2 regions of the Marinococcus salis genome follow, and region 1 is predicted to be linked to the other one. Evidence: riboswitches for the same ligand, from Rfam matches in the RefSeq annotation. Region 1 holds a riboswitch; the other holds the start of a gene.
What was found. Region 1 has a riboswitch for thiamine pyrophosphate ahead of tenA (thiaminase II). Riboswitches for the same ligand answer to the same signal wherever they lie in the genome.
Positions count from the first base shown of each region.

Region 1 (5,231 bases):
ATTGCGGTTCAATACGACCGCCCTGCTCACCCACTCCATCACTTCATTTAGCTGATGCTCAATCAAAATTAATGTTTTATCAGGGGCTTCTGCAATACGGCCAAGAAGTGCGGCCACTGCTTCACGGCTTACCGGATCGAGCTGGGAGAGCGGTTCATCCAAAATCCAGATCTCCGGATTCACAGCAGCTATGCAGGACACAGCTATTTTTTGCTTCATCCCTCCGGAAAGCATGTCAATACGGGCGTCAATACAAGAAAGCATGCCTGTGAACTGCAAGGCTTCAAGCATCCGGCCTTCGATATCCTCCGCAGGTACGCGCAGGTTCTCAAGCGTAAATACAAGCTCTTCCCGCACTGTCGGCATGCAGAATTGGGTATCGGGATCCTGGAACAACAGAGCCGCCTCTCTGGCAGCCTCTGTAATGCATTTCACCGCTGGATTTTCTCCGAATACGTTCAATTCACCAGACACTTCTGCCTCTACTGAGCGCGGAAGAATTCCCTGAAGGGCCAGTGCCAACGTACTTTTACCCGAGCCGCTCGGGCCGAGCAGCAGCACGTTTTCCCCAGTACGTATTTCAGCCGAAAAACCCTCTACCGAAGGCTCAGCGTAAGGATATGCAATGGTTACATTCTCTGCATAAATCATACAGCGTTCCTCTGCTGCCCTTCCCGACGCTGGCGGCCAAGAGCAAAGCGGTCGAGAACGCCTGTTTTTACCAGGGCGTCTGTAAAGCTTTTCCCTGCCCACCCGGCTAAAAGAGCACCGCTTATAAGCATGGTTACCAGCATAAATACAACAACAGAACCTGCGTACTGACTGAATCCATAAAGAATATACTGGGTTAAAAATGCAGCAGACGTCCCTGCCATTCCGGCAAGCATTAATACCGGCAGACGAAAGATTCGGTAGAAAAACATGGCAAAAATAATTTCTGCGGCAATCCCCTGCGTGAAGCCGAGAACGAGCACTGCTCCCGCGCTCACAGACCCGGCCATAACTTCAGTGCCAGCCGCAATAAGCTCTGCCAGCAGCGCCGCTCCTGGTTTTTGAATGATATAGGCGCATATTACCGGAGCGAGGATCCAGAAGCCTGCCATCAGTCCGCCCCCAACTGGCCCGAGGACGCCCGTAACAATTTGTCCGAGCAGTACCCAAAGAAGATAAAGGACACCAAGAACAGCTGAAATAAATGAGATAACGACGATATCCCTGAGGTTTAAGCGTTTGTTTATCATTAAGCTTTTTTTCCGTCTGTTAATGTTCTGGCAAAGGGCCAGTCTTTTGCATGATACGCGTCCTCAAAAAACATATACTCGAGCTGGCACCCTTCCATAAATAACGTCCGCCAACGCTGCTTTTCTTCTTCTGTAGCTGTTTCTGCCAGTTCATCAAGGCGGTCAATATATTTGTACATTTCCCGCTCTTCACGGTCTCCGTAGAAACGAATCCAGTCGTTAAACGGATGGTCCTCGTTCGGATTCACTTCTTTCATCAGCCTTTCACCCACATACAAATACACCCACGGGCAGGCGAGCGTTACCGCAATCACATCGCCAAGTGTGCCCTTTTCAGCATGGTGCAGCATATGAAGCACATAATGCTGGGAAGCCGGGGCAAGCGCGTAGCCCTGCAATTCTTCATAAGCCACTCCCGCCTGCGCACATAAATTATGGTGCGGGTGCGTTTCACTGTTTAACACAAAATCAATGGTATCTTTAAACATGATCATGTCTTCTCTGGACGTGCATTTTGTTATCCCAATTGCTTTTGTCTTGATCATGGCATTTAAGTATTCAAAATCCTGCTTCACGTAATGGATAAGAGCTTCTTTTGGGACATCACCTTTCCCGATGCCCTGCACAAATGGATTTTCCCAGCAGGCTTCAAAAATGTGCTCTGTGTCCTGCCATAAAAGCTCTGAAAATTTCATTGTTACTTCCTCCTTTAAATTAGGAGGGAACCACTACGGGCAGTAAAGACCAATGGAGCAAAAAAAGCCACTCCATTGGTGGAGTGGCTTCGAATAAACGTCCGCTATTATAAAGCTGCTGCTTCTGATATAGACGTATTCTACCGTCTCCACTTTCCTACGCTGGCCTTAACCAGATCAGGTTCAAAGGGATTAAGGATAGTCCTTATCTCAGCCGTTACCGGCACCCCTAGCGGATTCCCTATTAAGTTGTCTACACTGTATCACATTATTTCAGAAAGTCAAAGCCCCATTTTGCCTTTACAAAATATGACGTTAACGTTAAGGTTATATCATGAAACTTAACAGGAGGGTGATGCATGCTGTACAAAATTGAAGAAGCCGCTCAAACCACAGGCTTAACGAAACGTGCAATACGTTATTATGAACAAATTGGTCTTATATCAGCACCAGAGCGTACAGAAAAAGGAACCAGAGTGTACGATGACCAGGATATTGAACGTCTGCAGAATGTAGTAACCGCAAAGGAGGTTCTTGGGTTTTCTCTTCAGGAGCTGCAGCAGTATCTCGATTTGAAAGAGCAGGTAAAAACAGTCTATAGCCACTACCAGTCGGTACAGGAAACGACGATGCAGCACGAGGATTTGAAACAAATTTCTGATAGCCTTCAGGCCCAGATTGATATGCTCGACCAAAAAATCAACCAGATGACAACGTTTAAAACGGAAATGGAAAATCTGAAAAACCAAGCTGACAACGTATTATCTTCATTCAATAAGGAGAAGTGACTGCTTTATGAATATTCAAACCAGGGCACGGTGGATTACGATCTTCGCCACATTTTTAGCTTTTATGGGTATCGGCGTCGTGGACCCCGTCCTTCCTTCCATCGCGGCTTCTATCGGTGCTTCTCACTGGCAGGTGGAGCTGCTTTTTACGTCCTATATTTTAGTGATGGCCTGCATGATGATTCCTGCCGGGATCCTTTCGAGCCGGTTTGGTGATAAACGGCTGATGAGCGCCGGGCTTTTGATCGTTACAGCCTTCGCCCTGCTTTGCAGTGTGGCGGGAGGCATTACTGAACTGGCCCTTTTTCGCGGCGGCTGGGGGCTTGGCAACGCTATGTTTTTCGCCACTGCTATGACCCTGTTAATCGCTCTCTCGAGGAGCGTGGAAACAGCGGTAGGTATGTATGAGGCGGCAATTGGCCTGGGCCTCGCCGGCGGTCCGCTTGTAGGCGGCCTTCTCGGGGATCTATCCTGGCGTGCTCCTTTTTTTGGTACAAGTCTTTTAATGCTTATCGCTTTTATTTTAGTTATCTTTTTCGTCCATCCGCCCGCTCCTAAAAAAGCTAAAGCTACGGCTGGATGGCAGGAGCTTCGTCATCTTTTTACACACGGGCCGTTCATTAAGGGTGCGCTTGCCGGCATGTTTTATTATTATGGTTTTTTTGTCGTGCTTGCTTACTCCCCTTTAATTTTATCTTTAACTTCTATTCAAATCGGTCTCGTCTTTTTTGGATGGGGATTATGCCTGGCCTTCGGCTCGGCTGTTTTATCGAGAAGGCTTGAGAGGCGGTTTACTCCTGTGAAATTACTGCCGTTCACCCTCTCTGCTTTTATTTTAACGCTTTTAGGATTGTTTTTTGCGTCCTCCTCAGTATTAATGATTATGTTCATCGTACTTTCAGGATTATTTTCCGGCCTGAATAATTCTTTATTTACCAGCCATGTAATGGAGCATTCGCCTTACGAGCGCAGTATTTCTTCTGGAGCATATAATTTCCTTCGCTGGCTTGGCGCTGCTTTTGCACCGGTCATGTCGGGATTAATCGGTAATTCATTATCAGCCCATCTTCCATACCTGGTCGCCGGTGTTCTTGGCGCAGCAGCTTTATTGTTTATTGGATGGAGCAGAACAGATCTGCAAACCGAACAGACCGAAGCTCCAAAAGCGTAAAAAAATCCCTGCAGATATTTCTGCAGGGATTTTTTTATGCCCGGTTGGCTACAGTCGTTGTTTCCTGATAAAAGCGTTCAAATTCGGCTACGACATTATCGAGAAAATCAATTGTGCCCTGGTCCGTTAAGTTTCCGTTTTCGTCCATTTTTTCATGCACAGCTCCAATAAGCACTTCATTTCCGGGAAGTACTTTTGCACTCATGCCCGGAGCGCTCAAAATCTGGCGCAGATGCATCTGCGCTTTCACGGTGCCCAGGCCGCCAAGAGAAGCTCCCACCAGCATGGTTGGTTTGCCGGCAAAGTCGTAATCGACCCGGGAATTCCAATCCAGAGCATTTTTAAGCACGCCGGAAATTGAACCATTGTATTCCGGAGTTGCAATAAGTACGGCGTCCGCTTCACGTACAGAACGCTTGTACTCCTGCACATAGTCCGGAGCATTGCTTTCCTCGTCCTGATCATAGTGCGGAAGATCGCGGATATCTAAAATATCAATATCCATGATGTCGCCGTAACGGTCCTGCATGTACTCCACTAATTTTCCGTTAAAGGATTCCTGACGGATACTTCCTACAATAGCTGCTACTTTCATTTGATCTTTCATCCTTTCGTGTTGAACTTCATTTATATATCATACACACACGTTACCGGCTGTTTCAAGTTATCTGCTTACTTTTTGTAAGTGCCTGATGCAGAGCTGTATCCTTTTCCTGTACACGCGTGTGCCAGTATTCTCTGTCCCAGTCGGCAAGCTGTTCATCTTCGACAGCCCGCTCCATATAAAAGGAAAATGATTCCACTTCTTTTAACACAGACGAATCTCCCGTTTTCACGAGCATCGTCAGTGCTTCCATGCAGGCTGCCATCACCGAGATATCTTCCCGGCCGTACAGTCTGATCTGGTAAAAGCTTTTGTATAAATACTCTCTAAAGGGCTTTACAGGCATAAACAACCTCAGTTCATCCTGCTTGTCGACAAAGTACTGATCATTTCTGTGTTCATGACTGAGTTCGGAGAGCAGTGCCCCAATACGGTTTATACAATTGGCTGCTGTATGTGGATCATTAATCGCCGGAGAAATGGCCCGCAGCGCTATCTCTACAATTTTCTGCATGGAGAATTCAATATCCTGAACATTGCTTCTCTCTTCTCCTACTAATACAAAACCTCTTAATATTTTTGGGGATAAACTTTGCTTTGACCAGTAGCGAAATAATGGCTCGCCCTGATGAACATAAGCTCCTACCTGAAACAAGCATTCGACGACGGCTTCCTCCTGCCTGGCCCAGGCAATCAGTTCAGGCATCTTCACCATATTGGTGTATCCCGACC
Region 1 covers NZ_JBQOJB010000006.1:141,389-146,619, reverse strand. The annotation lists gene ACTTK6_RS07945 (ABC transporter ATP-binding protein) at 1-651, opposite strand, end outside; gene ACTTK6_RS07940 (ECF transporter S component) at 648-1,241, opposite strand; gene tenA (thiaminase II) at 1,241-1,936, opposite strand; TPP riboswitch at 2,074-2,177, opposite strand; gene ACTTK6_RS07930 (MerR family transcriptional regulator) at 2,296-2,724, shown strand; gene ACTTK6_RS07925 (MFS transporter) at 2,732-3,895, shown strand; gene ACTTK6_RS07920 (NADPH-dependent FMN reductase) at 3,930-4,490, opposite strand; gene ACTTK6_RS07915 (DUF2254 domain-containing protein) at 4,555-5,231, opposite strand, start outside.

Region 2 (5,231 bases), on a different contig from region 1:
ATTTCCTGCGTTGCGTGAAGAGCGTTTAATAATTCAATTTGAAACGAGCCCGGGCCTTCTCTTGTCGTTAAACTGCCTGCGATTTCCGCTGCCGCACCGTAATAGGCAAGCGCTGCTGCCACCGCTCCAGCAGAATGCTGCACGGTTAAAAATGAAGCTGCGACGGAGCTGAGAAGGCAGCCGGTACCGGTAACTTTCGTGAGCAGCGTATGCCCATTCTGTACGATAAATACCTCTCCCTGATGGGCCACCGCGTCCTCTACGCCGGTAACGGCTGCTATTGCTTCAAATCTTCTTGAAGCTTCTTTGGCAATCTTCGAATTATCTGCTTCCCCCGAGGCATCCACACCCTGGACAGTTCCACTTTCACCAAGCAATGCAGCCATTTCTCCCGCATTAGCCCGGATCAGTGCCACATCCAGCTCTTCGAGAAGAGCAAGTGCCGTTTCTGTCCGGTAAGCAGTAGCTCCTGCTCCTACTGGGTCCAGAACAACGGGAATGCCTTTTTCATTTGCCGCTATGCCGGCCATCCGCATTGCCTTCACCTGTTCACGGTTCAGTGTGCCAATATTGATCACGAGGGCATTCGCCGCCTTGGCCATTTCTGCTGCTTCTTCCGGTGCGTTTGCCATTACCGGGGAGACTCCCATGGAGAGCAGCCCGTTTGCAGTGAAATTGGTTACTACCGTGTTCGTAATATTATGAATCAGCGGGCGCGTTTTCCTTACTTCCTCGAGCAGTTGTATAACTTCTTTTGCTTTCATGCCGGTCCCTCACTTTTTATTTTAATAATTGATCGAGTGGCACACGCGCGCCCCAGTGATTAACGGGGCCGTTGCCTTTACCGATTTCAAGGGGATTCGAAATTGCATTTGTAATATATTCTTTGCTTTCCTGCACGGCTAAATAAATAGACTTGCCTCTTGCAAGCTTCGCTGCAATCGCGGCTGATAAAGTACAGCCGGTCCCGTGCGTGTGCTTCGTATCCGTCCGGGGGGAGCGAAAATAATGAATATCTCCATCAACATACAAAATATCGACCGCGTCTTCTTTCATATGGCCGCCTTTAACAAGTGCTGCCCGGGCCCCTAACTCATCGACGATTTTCTTTGCTGCTGCTTCCATGTCTTCAAGGGTGTGCACCGGAAGATCTGTCAGATTTGCTGCTTCCGCCATATTCGGCGTAACGACCGCCGCCGTAGGGAGGAATTCACGCTTCATCACTTCGAGTGTTTCTTCCTCAGCCAGGGAGTCTCCGCTTGTGGCAACCATCACGGGGTCGATGACTACGGGCAGTTCGTGTTTTTTCAGCATATTCACCGTGGTCCGAATCATTGCCGGTGTTGCAATCATACCGGTTTTGATCGCGTCCGGCATGATGTCATCAAATACGGAATCCAGCTGGGCCTGAAGCAGCTCAAGGCTCATGTGTTCCACCTGCTGAACGCCGGTCGTATTCTGTGCAAGTACGCTCGTTATAGCAGACATCCCATAAGCCTCGCACTCCTGGAATGTTTTCAGGTCAGCCTGAATGCCAGCCCCGCCGGTAGGGTCTGTGCCGGCAATTGTTAATACTTTCGGTACTTGTGGCATACGTTACATCCTCCTTTACAGGAATCCTGCCCAGGTTCAAAAAAAGCTCACTCCCTTGAAGAGGGAGTGAGCTTTGGCATATACGTACGTGTAGTATAAAACGAAGCTCCACTTCCCTACGCTGGTACTACCCAGATCAGGTTCAAAGGGACCAAGAATCGTTCTTGTCTCAGCGCAAGCGCCCCTAGCGGATTCCTTACTATTTTTCTTAATCGTACGTGATACCTAGTCCTAATGTCAATTTTTTTCATCATCGCTGGTATTTTTGTTGTGGTCCTGATCATTGGAGGAACGACTTCGTTCCTGTTTATCCGAGTTACCGACAATACGTTCGAGAAGATGAAGAATTTCATCCCGCGACAAATCCTCACGCTTTTTATCTTCTACTTTCTCCGGTTCCCGGCTATCTTCTGTATTTTCATCCTTTGGTGGTTCTTCTTCGGCATGTTGTTTTTCAGCGTCTCGCTCTTCCTGCTCTCTCTTCTCCCGTTCCTTACGCCGTTCTTCTACTTCCCAGCCGTACATATAACCTCCGTCCGGCATGGCGAATTTCTTATTCATACTTCGAGTTTCTTTTGTAAACAGCGTATAAATCGTCGGAATGATAAAGAGAGTAAGGAATGTACTGCTGATCAAACCACCGATGACCGCAATACCCATCGGCTGTTGGATTTCCGAACCTTCTCCAAATCCAAGGGCAAGCGGAAGCACACCAAGAATCGTCGTAAAGGCCGTCATTAAGATTGGGCGTGACCGTTTTTTCACGGATTCAATTACTGCCTCTCTTACCGGCATGCCCCGTTCCACGAGTTGATTCGTATAATCCACGAGCACGATAGCGTTGTTTACAACGATACCTGCAAGCACAATCAAACCGATGAACACGGTAATACTAAGCGGTGTCTGAGTGGCAAACAGGCCAAGCATTACCCCGATGACAACCAGTGGTACGCTGAACATTACCACAAATGGATATTTAAATGACTCAAACTGACCGGCCATCACGAGATAAATGAACACAACGGCCAGCAGGAAGGCAAACACAAGACTCTGAATACTATCATTGAGCAGTTCCTGTTCGCCGGAGAAATTTAAGCTCGTCGCTGCACCGGTATCAACGTCGTCAATCGTATCTTCAATGAGCGTCGAGGTTTCATTCAAGCTCGTTCCAGTGCCATACGTAACGGTAAATTCCGTACTCCGCTCCTGATCGAGCCGGTTAATGACTGCCGGCCCCTGACCTTCTTCAATCGTGGCCACATCGCTTAAACTAATATAGTCCCCCTGCGGGGTAGAAAGCTGCAGGTTTTCAAGATCTTCCTGATTTTCCAGGGAATCCTCCGCATACTGCACGTTGACGTTTAGTGGCCCTTCATTATCCGTCTGAATCGTTGTCGCCACTTCACCGCTTGTTGTGCTGTTCACTGTCTGAGCTATTTCAGCAGGTGTCAGTCCATTGTCCTGGGCTTCGTCCTCATTGATCTGCACCTGAATCTCCGGAGCAGTTTCTTCATCCGACGTTTCTACGTTCCGAATGGTGTTCTCGCTCTCCAGCTCCGACTGCACAGCCTCTACGTCCTCAGCCAGCCTCTCTTCATTTTCATTGGAGAGCGTAAACTCTACAGAATTTGCTTCCCCACCGCCTATAGCCGCAGAAGAGGAAAGCGAAATGTCAGCCTGTTCGTCCGTATTTTCCACATCGGATTCAATTTCTTCAATCATTTCTTCTGTTGATATATCACGGTCTTCCAAGTCTTCCATTGTAACTGTAATAGAAGCTTCATTGGATCCGGAGCTGCCGCCGCCTCCGGCTGCAACTCCGCTGCCGCCCGAACCGACAACCGCCATATAGCTTGCGATCTCGTCCTGATTTTCAAGTACACTTTCAATTTCGTCTACTGTCTCTCCCGTTGTCTCCAGATTGGTGCCGTTCTCTTTTTCAACATCAATTGTGAAAAAGCCCTGGTCCGTAGTCGGAATAAAGTTGACTCCGGTCTGGGCAATGCCTCCGGCGCCACCAATAAGCAGGAGAATTGTCAGGATCAGAGCGACAGCCCGGTGGCCAAGCACCCAGCGGATCGAGCGGTCCAGAAATCTCATTGGCCGGGACTTTTCACGTTTTTGCTCCCGGTCTTCCGGCAGGGGCTTCAGCACCCGGCTTGCAATCATCGGAACGACCGTTACAGCTACAAGAAGGGACGCAAGTAAACTGAAGGCTACTGACAGGGCAAAGGCCTGAAATATCTCACCAACAATACCGGAAATAAAGACAATCGGTAAAAACACGGCAACTGTCGTCAGTGTCGAAGCCGTAATCGCCCCGGCCACTTCTTTTGTACCGTCGAGAGCAGCCCGTTTAGGGAGTTTTTTCATTGACAGATGCCTGTAGATATTTTCAATAACGACAATCGCATTGTCGACAAGCATCCCAATTCCAAGGGCGAGGCCGCCCATTGTCATTAAGTTCAGGCTCACATCGGTAAAGTAAAGAAATGCAAATGTCACAATTACCGAAAACGGTATTGCAATACCGATAATGAGCGGGGTAGTTAAGTTTCTCAAGAAGAAGAAAAGCACAACCATGGCAAACACGCCACCGGCAATTAACGCCAGGGCTACGCTGTTTATGGACTGCTGGACGTATTCACCTTCGTCGTAAATAATCGTCGTTTCAAGGTCGCTGTACTGGTCTTCCTCAAGCAAATCGTCGAGGGTTTCGTTAAAATCGGAAGACACCTGCGCCGTATTGGCATCCGACTCTTTCAGCACCGTCATCTGAATTCCGTCTTCCTGATTCACCTCGGTGTAGGCTGTCTGCTCTTCAGTGGTCCGTTCAACTTCCCCTACATCACTCACAGTGACCGTATCACCGGATTCATTCTGCCCGACGGCCACTTCCTCTAAATCTTCGACCCCGCCCAATTCATTGACGGTGCGGGTCGTTAGTGTGCGGTCTCCAGAGGTTATAGTGCCCCCTGGCTGCGTGATATTATTTGCCTGTAAAGCGCTGGCAACGTCAGACTGGGTTACATTGTTGTCTTCCAGTGAGCCCTGATCGAGCGAAATTTCAAATTCTTCGCTTAATCCGCCGCTTGTGTCAACACTTGCAACCCCTTCCGTCCGCTCAAGCTCGGTTACCATGTCCTCTACCTGGCTCTGCGTTTCAGCCAGCCCACTGCCTTCCGAATAAGCGGCCATTTGGATCATGCCCTGGGCGTCGGGATCAAATTCGATAAAGGAAGGGTCCCCGGCATCGTCCGGCAGGTTGGCATTATTCATGGCGTTATTGATATCCTGCTCTACTTCCTCCACCGACGTGCTCCAAGATAATTCAAGCAGCACAAGACTTGTGCCTTCCTCTGACTGCGAGGTCATCCGGTCCAGTCCTTCAATAGTAGAGAGCTGTTCTTCCATTGGTTCCGTAACGCTGCTTTCAATTTCTTCCGGTCCGGCTCCCTCATAGTTTGTCGCTACAGCTGCGACCGGCGGTTCAATCTCCGGAAATAGCTGCAGGGGCAGATTCGTCAGCGATACGAAACCCATCATGATAAATAAAATCATGCCGACAATGGTCAGTTTCGGCCGCCGGATAGATGTGCGGGTAATTTTCATGCATCGTTCCTCCATTGGTATGTATA
Region 2 covers NZ_JBQOJB010000001.1:810-6,040, forward strand. The annotation lists gene thiM (hydroxyethylthiazole kinase) at 1-764, opposite strand, end outside; gene thiD (bifunctional hydroxymethylpyrimidine kinase/phosphomethylpyrimidine kinase) at 781-1,593, opposite strand; TPP riboswitch at 1,690-1,789, opposite strand; gene ACTTK6_RS00020 (efflux RND transporter permease subunit) at 1,831-5,205, opposite strand.
Region 2: another riboswitch for thiamine pyrophosphate. It lies ahead of thiD (bifunctional hydroxymethylpyrimidine kinase/phosphomethylpyrimidine kinase); the one in region 1 lies ahead of tenA (thiaminase II).